4 regions of the Mesorhizobium sp. B2-6-1 genome follow, and region 2 is predicted to be linked to each of the others. Evidence: riboswitches for the same ligand, from Rfam matches in the RefSeq annotation. Region 2 holds a riboswitch; each other region holds the start of a gene.
The links. Region 2 has a riboswitch for cobalamin ahead of bluB (5,6-dimethylbenzimidazole synthase). Riboswitches for the same ligand answer to the same signal wherever they lie in the genome.

Region 1 (2,193 bases), on a different contig from region 2:
GCGCACGAGGCTTCCTTCCTGCCGGTCGAGACCTATCCCCTGATGCGTTGGCGCATGCAGCGCGCCGAGCGTGGCGATGAAATGTATCTGGGCCTGGCCAAATGGGGCCGTGAGCACGCCGCCTATATAGAAGAGATCTACCGCGAGGTCGCGGAGCGCGGCCCGATCGCCGCTTCCGCGCTCGAAGGCCAGAAAGGATCCGGCGGCTGGTGGGGCTGGAGCCACGCCAAGCATGCCTTCGAATGGCTGTTCTGGGCAGGACGCATCACCACCGCGCACCGCCGTGGCTTCGAACGCTTCTATGATTTGCCCGAGCGCGTACTGCCGCGGGCGATCCTCGATCTGCCGGTGCCGTCTGCCGAGGACGCGCATCGGGAATTGCTGCGGATATCCGCCCGCGCTCATGGCGTCGCGACAGCAAGCGACCTGCGCGACTATTTCCGCCTGTCGCCGGCCGACATGAAGGGCCGGCTGGAGGAGCTGGTTGAAACAGGCGAGCTGGTGCCGGTGCGTGTCGAGGGCTGGGACAAACCGGCTTACCTCCATAAGGAGGCCCGTATTCCACGAAAAATCGAGGCCCGCGCCTTGCTGGCGCCGTTCGATCCGGTCGTTTTCGAGCGCTCGCGCACGGAGCGGCTGTTCGATTTCCACTACCGCATAGAAATCTACACCCCTGCCGAAAAACGGCAATACGGCTATTACGTCCTGCCGTTCCTGCTCGGCGACAGGATCGTGGCGCGCGTCGACCTCAAGGCCGACCGGCCGGCCAGCGTGCTACGCGTCCACGCGGCCTATGCCGAGCCCAGCGCGCCGCCTGAAACCGCCGCGCAACTCTTCCAGGAATTGACGCAGATGCAGGGCTGGCTCGGCCTCGAACGGATCGAGGTTACGCCCGCCGGCGACCTTGGGCAGCCGCTCGCCGACATTGCCGTGTCGTAGACGCGCGTTGACACCGCCGCCTGCAAGAGCCTAAATCCATTCCAGACGGTCTCCTCTCGGCAAAGGGAGGAGCCAAGAGGGAATGCGGTGCGAAATCTCGATTTCAAATCCGCGGCTGTCCCCGCAACTGTAAGCGACGAGCCAAGGCCGAAAACCACTGGGACGGTCCCGGGAAGGCGGCACGAAGGCGATGACCCGCGAGCCAGGAGACCTGCCGTCTGAGACATAAGAATCCGATCGCCCGGCGGGTTTTCCGGGCAAGGAGCCCGATTTGGAACGCGACAGCAGTTTCCCGGCTGAAACAGCGGACATTTTGTCTGGCGATAGCGACTTGTCTGGCGATAGCGACGCCTTGGCCGGCGTCACTGTTATCATCTGCGCTTCCTGCCGCGACGAGACCGGTTCCGATGCCCATCCCCGCGCCGGCGAAGTTTTGGCTCAAGATACGCGCCAAGCCGCAACGGCCGACAATGTCCGTGTCCGCACCGTCGAATGCCTCGGCAACTGCAAGCGCCGTCTCAGTGCGGCGATTCTTCGCGACGGCTGCTGGAGTTATGTCTTCGGCGACCTGAACATCGCCAGCGGCGCCGATCTCGTCACCGGCGCGAAACTCTTCGCCGCTTCGACCAACGGCCTCATTCCGTGGCGTGGTCGCCCGGATTCCCTCAAGCGCGGCCTCGTCGCCCGCATTCCTCCCCTCGACATGCTGAAGGACTGATCATGACCGCCGCAGTTTCCGCCGCCACTCTCTCCCGCGTCCCCTGTACCGTGGTCACCGGCTTCCTGGGTGCCGGCAAGACCACGCTGGTCCGCCATCTCCTGGAGAACGCGGGCGGCAAGCGGATCGCCATCATCGTCAACGAATTCGGCGACATCGGAATCGACGGCGAGATCCTCAAGGGCTGCGGCATCGACACCTGCCCGGAGGAAAACGTCGTCGAACTGGCCAATGGCTGCATCTGCTGCACCGTCGCCGACGATTTCGTCCCGGCGCTCGACCAGATCCTGTCGCTGACGCCGAAGGTCGACCACATCCTGATCGAGACCTCAGGCTTGGCTCTGCCCAAGCCGCTGGTCCAGGCCTTCCAGTGGCCGACAGTGAAGAGCCGGGTGACAGTCGACGGCGTAATCGCCGTGGTCGACGGTCCGGCATTGGCCGAGGGGCGCGTCGCCAACGACATGGACGCCCTGCAGGCGCAACGCGCGCAGGACCAGACACTGGACCACGACCACCCCGTCGAGGAGGTGTTCGAG
Region 2 (2,193 bases):
GTCGAGCGAGGGCAGCACGCGCGACAGGAAGGCATCGCGGAACGCCTCGCTGCCGGTCTGCGGCGCAAGCGGCGCGTTGACGATGTTGCCGGCGCCGGTTTCGTTCTTTGCTCCGGTGCCGGGGTAGAGCGGCATCTGGTGCGTCGAGCAATAAAGCACGGACGGATCGTCCCAGAAAACATCCTGCGTGCCGTTGCCGTGATGCACGTCCCAGTCGACGATGGCGACACGTTCGATATCGTGTTTGCGCTGTGCATAACGTGCGGCGATGGCCGCCGTGTTGAACAGGCAGAAGCCCATCGCGGTCGCTTTCTCGGCATGATGGCCGGGCGGCCGGGCGGCGACGAAAACGTTGTCTGCCCTGCCGGCAAAGACGTCGTCGACGGCGGCGTTGGCGGCTCCGATCGCGGTGATCGCCGCCTGCCAGCTCTTCGGGCTGGCCGTTGTGTCGGCATCGATGCGGGCGATGCCCGTCTCGGGAATGGCGGCGCGTACCCGCTCGACGAAATCCTCGGGATGCGCGTAGAGAATGGTGGCCTCGTCGCCTTCCGGCGCCTCGAGGCGGTCGAGCGCGGCAAAAGCCTCGTCGTCGAGCACGCGCTCGATGGCGCGCAAGCGGTCCGGCCGCTCCGGATGGCCGGGCGGCGTGATGTGCTCAAGGAAGATCGGATGGGTGTAGAGACGAGTGGCCATGCCCCCTATCTAGTGCCCCGGCGCGGCGATGGCCATGCGTTGCGGCCTGATGGCTGGGGAAAATCGCGCCTGCGTCCATTCGCGTCGCCGCGGGGATTGGCGGCGCAGGGGCTTCGTCGTAAAGTCCCGGCCACTGCCTGGTGCCCGCCGCGAGCGGGAGAATCGGGAACACGGTTTGATACCGTGGCGTGCCCAACGCTGTAAGGGGGACCGCGCCGGTAAATGCCACTGTCGATGACGGGAAGGCGCCGGATGCGGGTTGATCCCGAGCCAGAAGACCGGCCTGGCAGGCATCGTCATCCGCATGGTCAGGCGGACGGCAGTTGATTGCAATCGCAAGGGGACAAGCGATGCCGGACAATATGACCATCCCCGTGGGTGACGGATTCGACCAGATGGCGCGCGATGCGGTCTACCGCGCCATGTTCACGCGGCGCGATGTTCGCAGCCATTTTACATCAGAGGCCGTCGACGACGAGGTCTTGGCGCGGCTGCTGCTTGCCGCCCATCACGCGCCATCGGTCGGCTTCATGCAGCCATGGAATTTCATCGTCATTCGTGGCACCGAACGACGGGAACAGGTGCGCGACCTGGTCCTCGCGGCGCGCGAGCAGGAATTGCCGGCGATCGAGGAAGAGCGGCGGGCGCTCTACCGCAAGCTCAAGCTGGAAGGCATCTGCGAAAGCGCGCTCAATATCTGTATCACCTGCGACCGCCGACGCTCACAGGGTTCGCCGCTGGGACGCTGGCACAATCCCGAGATGGATCTCTACAGCACGGTCTGCGCGGTGCAGAATTTCTGGCTGGCGGCGCGCGCCGAAGGCGTCGGCGTCGGCTGGGTCAGCATTATCGAGGCGCAGGCGTTGAAAGACCTTCTGTCGATTCCCGGGCATGTGACGCCGGTGGCCTATCTCTGTGTCGGCCGTGTCTCGGAGTTCGCGCCGAAACCGGACCTCGAAACACATGGCTGGGGGCGGCGGCTGCCGCTGCCCGAGCTGATCATGAGCGAGACGTTTTGCGGACAGGGCGAAGTTCCGCTCAAATCAACGATCGCACGCCTCAAGGCGGCAACATGCGAAAAGTCTGACAAACCCTTGATTTGATTGCCGATATGGCATGCGCAGCGCGCTGCCGGCGGCCTGCCGTCGTCAGGCGGCTCCGGCATCCTTCCTCAACAATCCTTCGAGCAGTTGCTTGAATGCCGCCACCACGGTCTTCGACGTCGCTTCCGGGTCGTTCGAATTGGCGATCCGCTGCGCCGCCTGGCTGCTCGCCCCGTTGATCAGCCGTGCCGCGGTCTCGGGGTCTACGCCCGGGACAACCACCCCGTCGCCCTGCAGCGTCGTCAGGTGATCGGTCATCGACGCGACGCAGGCATTGGCGTTCGGCCATTGCGCGGGATCCCCCAGCACGGCCGGACCGTCCCGAAACATGATGCGCTGGATTTCCGGCTCCAGCGCCATTTCGATGTAGCTCGTGCATTCGTCGACGAAGCTTTGC
Region 3 (2,193 bases), on a different contig from region 2:
TACTGGCCTGGACGCGGCGCGAGGACGATCGCATCGACTATCTGAGCAAGGCCGGCTTTCCCTTCGCGACGCTCGGCCGAAGCCGGTCCGGCGACGACAGCTATCCCTCTCTGGATCTGGATTTCGAGAAGGCGGGCGCCGATGCGGTCGACCGGCTGGTTGCGCGTGGCCACCGCCGCATCGCCGCCATCCGGCCGTCGCTTGACCTGAATTTCGGTTATCTGTTTCTGGAGGGTTATTGCAAGGCGCTGCGGCGGCACGGCATCGAAGTCGATCCCGGCCTGATTGTGGACGGTTTTATCAACGAAGCCGGTGGCTACGCGGTGACACCGCAAGTCATGCGGTCGAAGGATCCGCCGACCGCGATTATCTTCAACAACGACTCGATGGCGCTCGGCGGCTGCAAAGCGCTCGCCGAAATGGGGATCAAGCCCGGGCAGGATGTCGCGGTGATCGTCATCGTCGACACGCCGCTCTGCCGTTATTTCTCGCCGGCGCTGACCGGCTTTCGCCCGAGCCTGGATCCGATGGGGCGGCGCCTCGGCGAAATCCTGCTCGCCTCGCTCCCGGCTTTCGCCGGCGCGAAAGGGCCAGAGATCATTCGCGAGGTCTGGCCGCTGGAACTGGTGGCGCGCGATAGCGATTGACCAGACGATTGTATTGTTATAACAGAACATACATCGACCTTGCCTTGACGCTGCCTGCATCCTAGGCTGCGACTCGTGATGGTCCCCGCGCCGCAAGGCGAGGGGTAAAAAGGGAACATGGTGAGGCCCGATTTTCGGGTCGAAGCCATGGCTGCCCCCGCAACTGTAAGCGGCGAGCAAAATCCGAGAAGCCACTGGCCGGCAAGGCTGGGAAGGCAGGATGGCGCAACGACCCGCGAGCCAGGAGACCTGCCATCTGCATGAGTTGACCGGACGGGGTGTGCCGGGAGGAGACGCGGGGTTCGGTCTTGTCGACCGGTTCAAGCCAGCTTCCTTCCGTCGCCATTTTTGAAAGTGACGGAAGTTGGACGGCTCCATCGATCGCATTCACTGCATTCCCATGCATCGCATCATCGTGTGCACGCTTTGCCGCGATATCGCCACCGAGGTGAATTCAGGCCAGCGTCCGGCAGGATTGGCAAGCAAGACGCTGGCCCGTATTCCGGCAGGCCCTGCAAGGAATTGCCCATGACCGCGCCGCTTCTCGAGGCCCGCGACCTGGCCGCGGCGGCGGATGGCCTGCATCTGGTGCATCCGGTCAGCCTTTCGGTGGCGGCGGGCGACCGTCTCGCCATCATCGGTCCCAACGGCGCCGGCAAGACGACATTGCTGCGCATGCTGTCGGGCATGCTGCGGCCGAGTTCGGGCGAAGTGAAGCTCACCGGGCGCCTGCTGGACAGGATTTCGACCGCCGAGCGGGCGCTGCACATCGCCGTCGTCGGCCAGACCGATCAACCGGATCCACGGCTGGCGGTGATCGATTATGTCGAGCTCGGCCGGGTTCCGCATACCGGCCGCAGGCACAGGAGCGAGGAACGCGACATTGTCGTCGAGGCGCTGCGCCGGACCGGGCTGTTGCCGCTGCTTGGCCGCACCATCGGCTCGCTGTCGGGCGGCGAGCGCCAGCGCGCCCAGCTTGCCCGCGCCATCGCACAGGAGCCGAAGATCCTGTTCCTCGACGAGCCGACCAACCATCTCGACCCGCGGGCGCGCAGCGAGTTGCTCGAACTGGTTGCAGGCCTCGGCATGACCGTGATCGCGGTGCTGCACGATCTGGCGCTGGTGACGCCTTTCGCCACCAGGGTCGCGGTGATGAGCCATGGCCGGTTGCATGTGCTGGCGCCGCCACGCGAAGCACTCACTCAGCAGCTGATCCGCGAGATCTTCGGTGTCGACGTCTTTAGGTTGCGCCACCCGATGGAGGACCGCGAGCTGACGGTGTTCGAGGTTCCGAACCGTGCCGCGCCATCTTCGTGAGCGCAGATCCAATTCCCGTGCAACGAAGGAGCAACATCCGTGAAACGCCTTGCCGTATCTCTTGCCTTCTCCCTGCTGGCCTCTACGGCCTTCGCCTTTCCGGTGACGGTCGACAGCTGCGGCAAGTCGCTGACCTTCGACGCGCCTCCAAAGCGCGCTGTCATTCACGATCTCAACATGGCCGAGATGGCCTTCGCCCTGAAGCTGCAGCCGTCGATCGTCGGCCTGA
Region 4 (2,193 bases), on a different contig from region 2:
TACCACGAACCAGGGTCCGCGCGGCCGCGACAGCATGTCAGCCAGCCGCCGACATTCGGCCTCTACATCATGATCGGCCAGCATGTGATTGGTCAGCCAGAGCGTCAGGCAGTCGACAAGGACCGGCTGGTCCTCCGGTAGGGCCTCGAGTGCACCGACAAGGCCAAGCGGTGCATCGATGGTCGTCCAGCCCTCGCCGCGCCGCGACCGGTGCAACGCGATGCGCTGCCGCATCTCGTCGTCATAGGCTTGCGCCGTGGCGATGTAGGTCCATGGCGAAGGCAAGGCCGTCATCAGCGTTTCGGCGTGCGCGCTCTTGCCGGAGCGCGCACCGCCGATGATGAAGGTCAGTCTTCCGCGATCAGGCAAAGCTGTCGCGCAGGCTCGTCGCGCTGCCGGTGAAGCGTCCGCGCACCACGCCGACGACAGCGCCGAGCACGAGCCAGAACACCAGGTTGGTTACGGTTACCGCCACCACGAACTGATGGTGCAGGCCTTCCGGAATCGGCGTCTCGAAACTGTCCGGCTGCGGCGCGCCGACAATATGCGGCGCGACGATCAACACCACGCCCAGAATCGCCAGCGGCAGTGATTTGCGGAAGGCGATCAGGGCAAGGCCGATCGCCGTCGCCGCCACCGTCGCCGTCCACCAGATCTGGCGTGGCAGAAGCTCGGCGGCAGGCATGGCCGGCAGTTCCGGCGGCAGGCCGAGGCCCGGCGCCAGCGTGAACACGGCAAAGCCGGCCAGTCCCCAGAACACGCCCTGGCGCCAGTTGCCGATGCCGCCGGCGAATTCCGAAACCGCGACCAGGACCAGCGCGAAGCCGATGCCGGTGACGATGTTGGCAAGCACGCTGAAGGCGAAGCGCTCGAAGCCGTCGGCCGGCGCCCAGCCTTCCTCTTCAGCCGGAACAGCTTCAGCGGCTGCCGGCGCGGCGGAGCTCATGGCATTGCCCGCCGGGGCGGCAGAGTTCATGGCGTTGTTGTCGGTCGGGGCCGGTGCGGTATGGTCGTGGTGGTGGCCGCCGCCGGCCTGTTCGTAGACTTCCGCCTTCAGGATCAACGGCACGGTGGCATAGGCCTGCATGCAGGCGAGAACGACACCTGCCACGAGCCCTGCGATCGCCGCGATGAACACGACGTTGCGAAACAGGTTCATGATGTCAAATCCCTATCAGTGGCAGGGAAACGCCATCGAGTGGCGATAGTCGTGCGCGGCATTGTGGACCGCGTCGATATGCGAGAAACCGACAAAGCCTACGACGAAAACGCCGAGCAGCGCCGCGAGCGCGAGCTGCAGGAGGCGCGACTGCGAGGAGATGGAGGCGCCGAGGGAGACGGAAGCGGTATTCATGTCTTGTCCTTTCACCCTCCACCCGAGGGCATCGAAGTCAGTTTCCTGTCGCCGGCAGGTCTCCTGGCTCGCGGATCAGCGCCCTTCCCCACCTTCCCGAAGAAAATCTTCAGTGGCATATGGAGAGGACTACCGCACACAGTTGCGGGGGCAGCGACGGCTTTGGGCGACAGGTCAGCCCGCACCGCATTCCCTCTTGGTTCCAAACGGAACCGACGACAGACTGGACTATAGGCAGAATCGGCGCTCGCGGCAAACCAAATTCCGCCAGCAACCATCGCGAATACGCCGTGCTGTCCTGGAACCGCCGATGCCCCAATTGACAATCTTGCCGGCCAGGTGTCGGCTTGCGCGCATCACAGGAAGCCAGCCATGCAGCCCAGCTCGAGCAACCCCGCATCCCACAATGGTTTGACCCGGGCGGAAGCGACGTTGCCGTCGGCGGCCTATTGGGATGCAGGCGCCTATCAACAGGATCTCGACGCCATCTGGTATCGGAGCTGGCTGCTCGTCTGCCGCGAGGCCGAGCTGGCCCACCCCCTGGATTTCCGCACCTTCCGCGTCGGCACACAGGAGATCGTCTTGCTGCGCGACGAAACCGGCGAGTTGCGCGCTTTCCACAACACTTGCCGGCATCGCGGCTCGCAGCTCTGCCAGGTGAGCGAGGGCCGACTGAAGGCGCGACTGATCACCTGCCCTTACCACGCCTGGTCCTATTCGCTTCGCGGCGACCTCGTGCGCGTGCCGTCGAAATCGCTGCCGGACGGCTTCGACAAGGCCGATCATCCGCTTTATGGCGTCGCACTTTCGGTGTGGCGCGGCTTCGTGTTCATCAACCT

Region 1: it holds a riboswitch for cobalamin, as region 2 does, so the genes downstream of both, FJ443_RS14715 (DUF1636 family protein) here and bluB (5,6-dimethylbenzimidazole synthase) in region 2, are expected to answer to the same signal.
Region 3: it holds a riboswitch for cobalamin, as region 2 does, so the genes downstream of both, FJ443_RS19080 (ABC transporter ATP-binding protein) here and bluB (5,6-dimethylbenzimidazole synthase) in region 2, are expected to answer to the same signal.
Region 4: it holds a riboswitch for cobalamin, as region 2 does, so the genes downstream of both, FJ443_RS14550 (CbtB domain-containing protein) here and bluB (5,6-dimethylbenzimidazole synthase) in region 2, are expected to answer to the same signal.

What each region holds. Positions count from the first base shown of each region.
Region 1 covers NZ_VFUH01000006.1:109,048-111,240, forward strand. Annotated here, with positions in the region: gene FJ443_RS14710 (winged helix-turn-helix domain-containing protein) at 1-939, shown strand, start outside; cobalamin riboswitch at 969-1,173, shown strand; gene FJ443_RS14715 (DUF1636 family protein) at 1,211-1,657, shown strand; gene cobW (cobalamin biosynthesis protein CobW) at 1,660-2,193, shown strand, end outside.
Region 2 covers NZ_VFUH01000002.1:215,637-217,829, forward strand. Annotated here, with positions in the region: gene FJ443_RS05730 (histone deacetylase family protein) at 1-693, opposite strand, end outside; cobalamin riboswitch at 815-995, shown strand; gene bluB (5,6-dimethylbenzimidazole synthase) at 1,044-1,796, shown strand; gene FJ443_RS05740 (TetR/AcrR family transcriptional regulator) at 1,842-2,193, opposite strand, start outside.
Region 3 covers NZ_VFUH01000009.1:70,801-72,993, forward strand. Annotated here, with positions in the region: gene FJ443_RS19075 (LacI family DNA-binding transcriptional regulator) at 1-647, shown strand, start outside; cobalamin riboswitch at 710-919, shown strand; gene FJ443_RS19080 (ABC transporter ATP-binding protein) at 1,176-1,964, shown strand; gene FJ443_RS19085 (ABC transporter substrate-binding protein) at 2,004-2,193, shown strand, end outside.
Region 4 covers NZ_VFUH01000006.1:74,177-76,369, forward strand. Annotated here, with positions in the region: gene cobU (bifunctional adenosylcobinamide kinase/adenosylcobinamide-phosphate guanylyltransferase) at 1-369, opposite strand, end outside; gene FJ443_RS14545 (CbtA family protein) at 362-1,159, opposite strand; gene FJ443_RS14550 (CbtB domain-containing protein) at 1,175-1,354, opposite strand; cobalamin riboswitch at 1,390-1,586, opposite strand; gene FJ443_RS14555 (aromatic ring-hydroxylating dioxygenase subunit alpha) at 1,727-2,193, shown strand, end outside.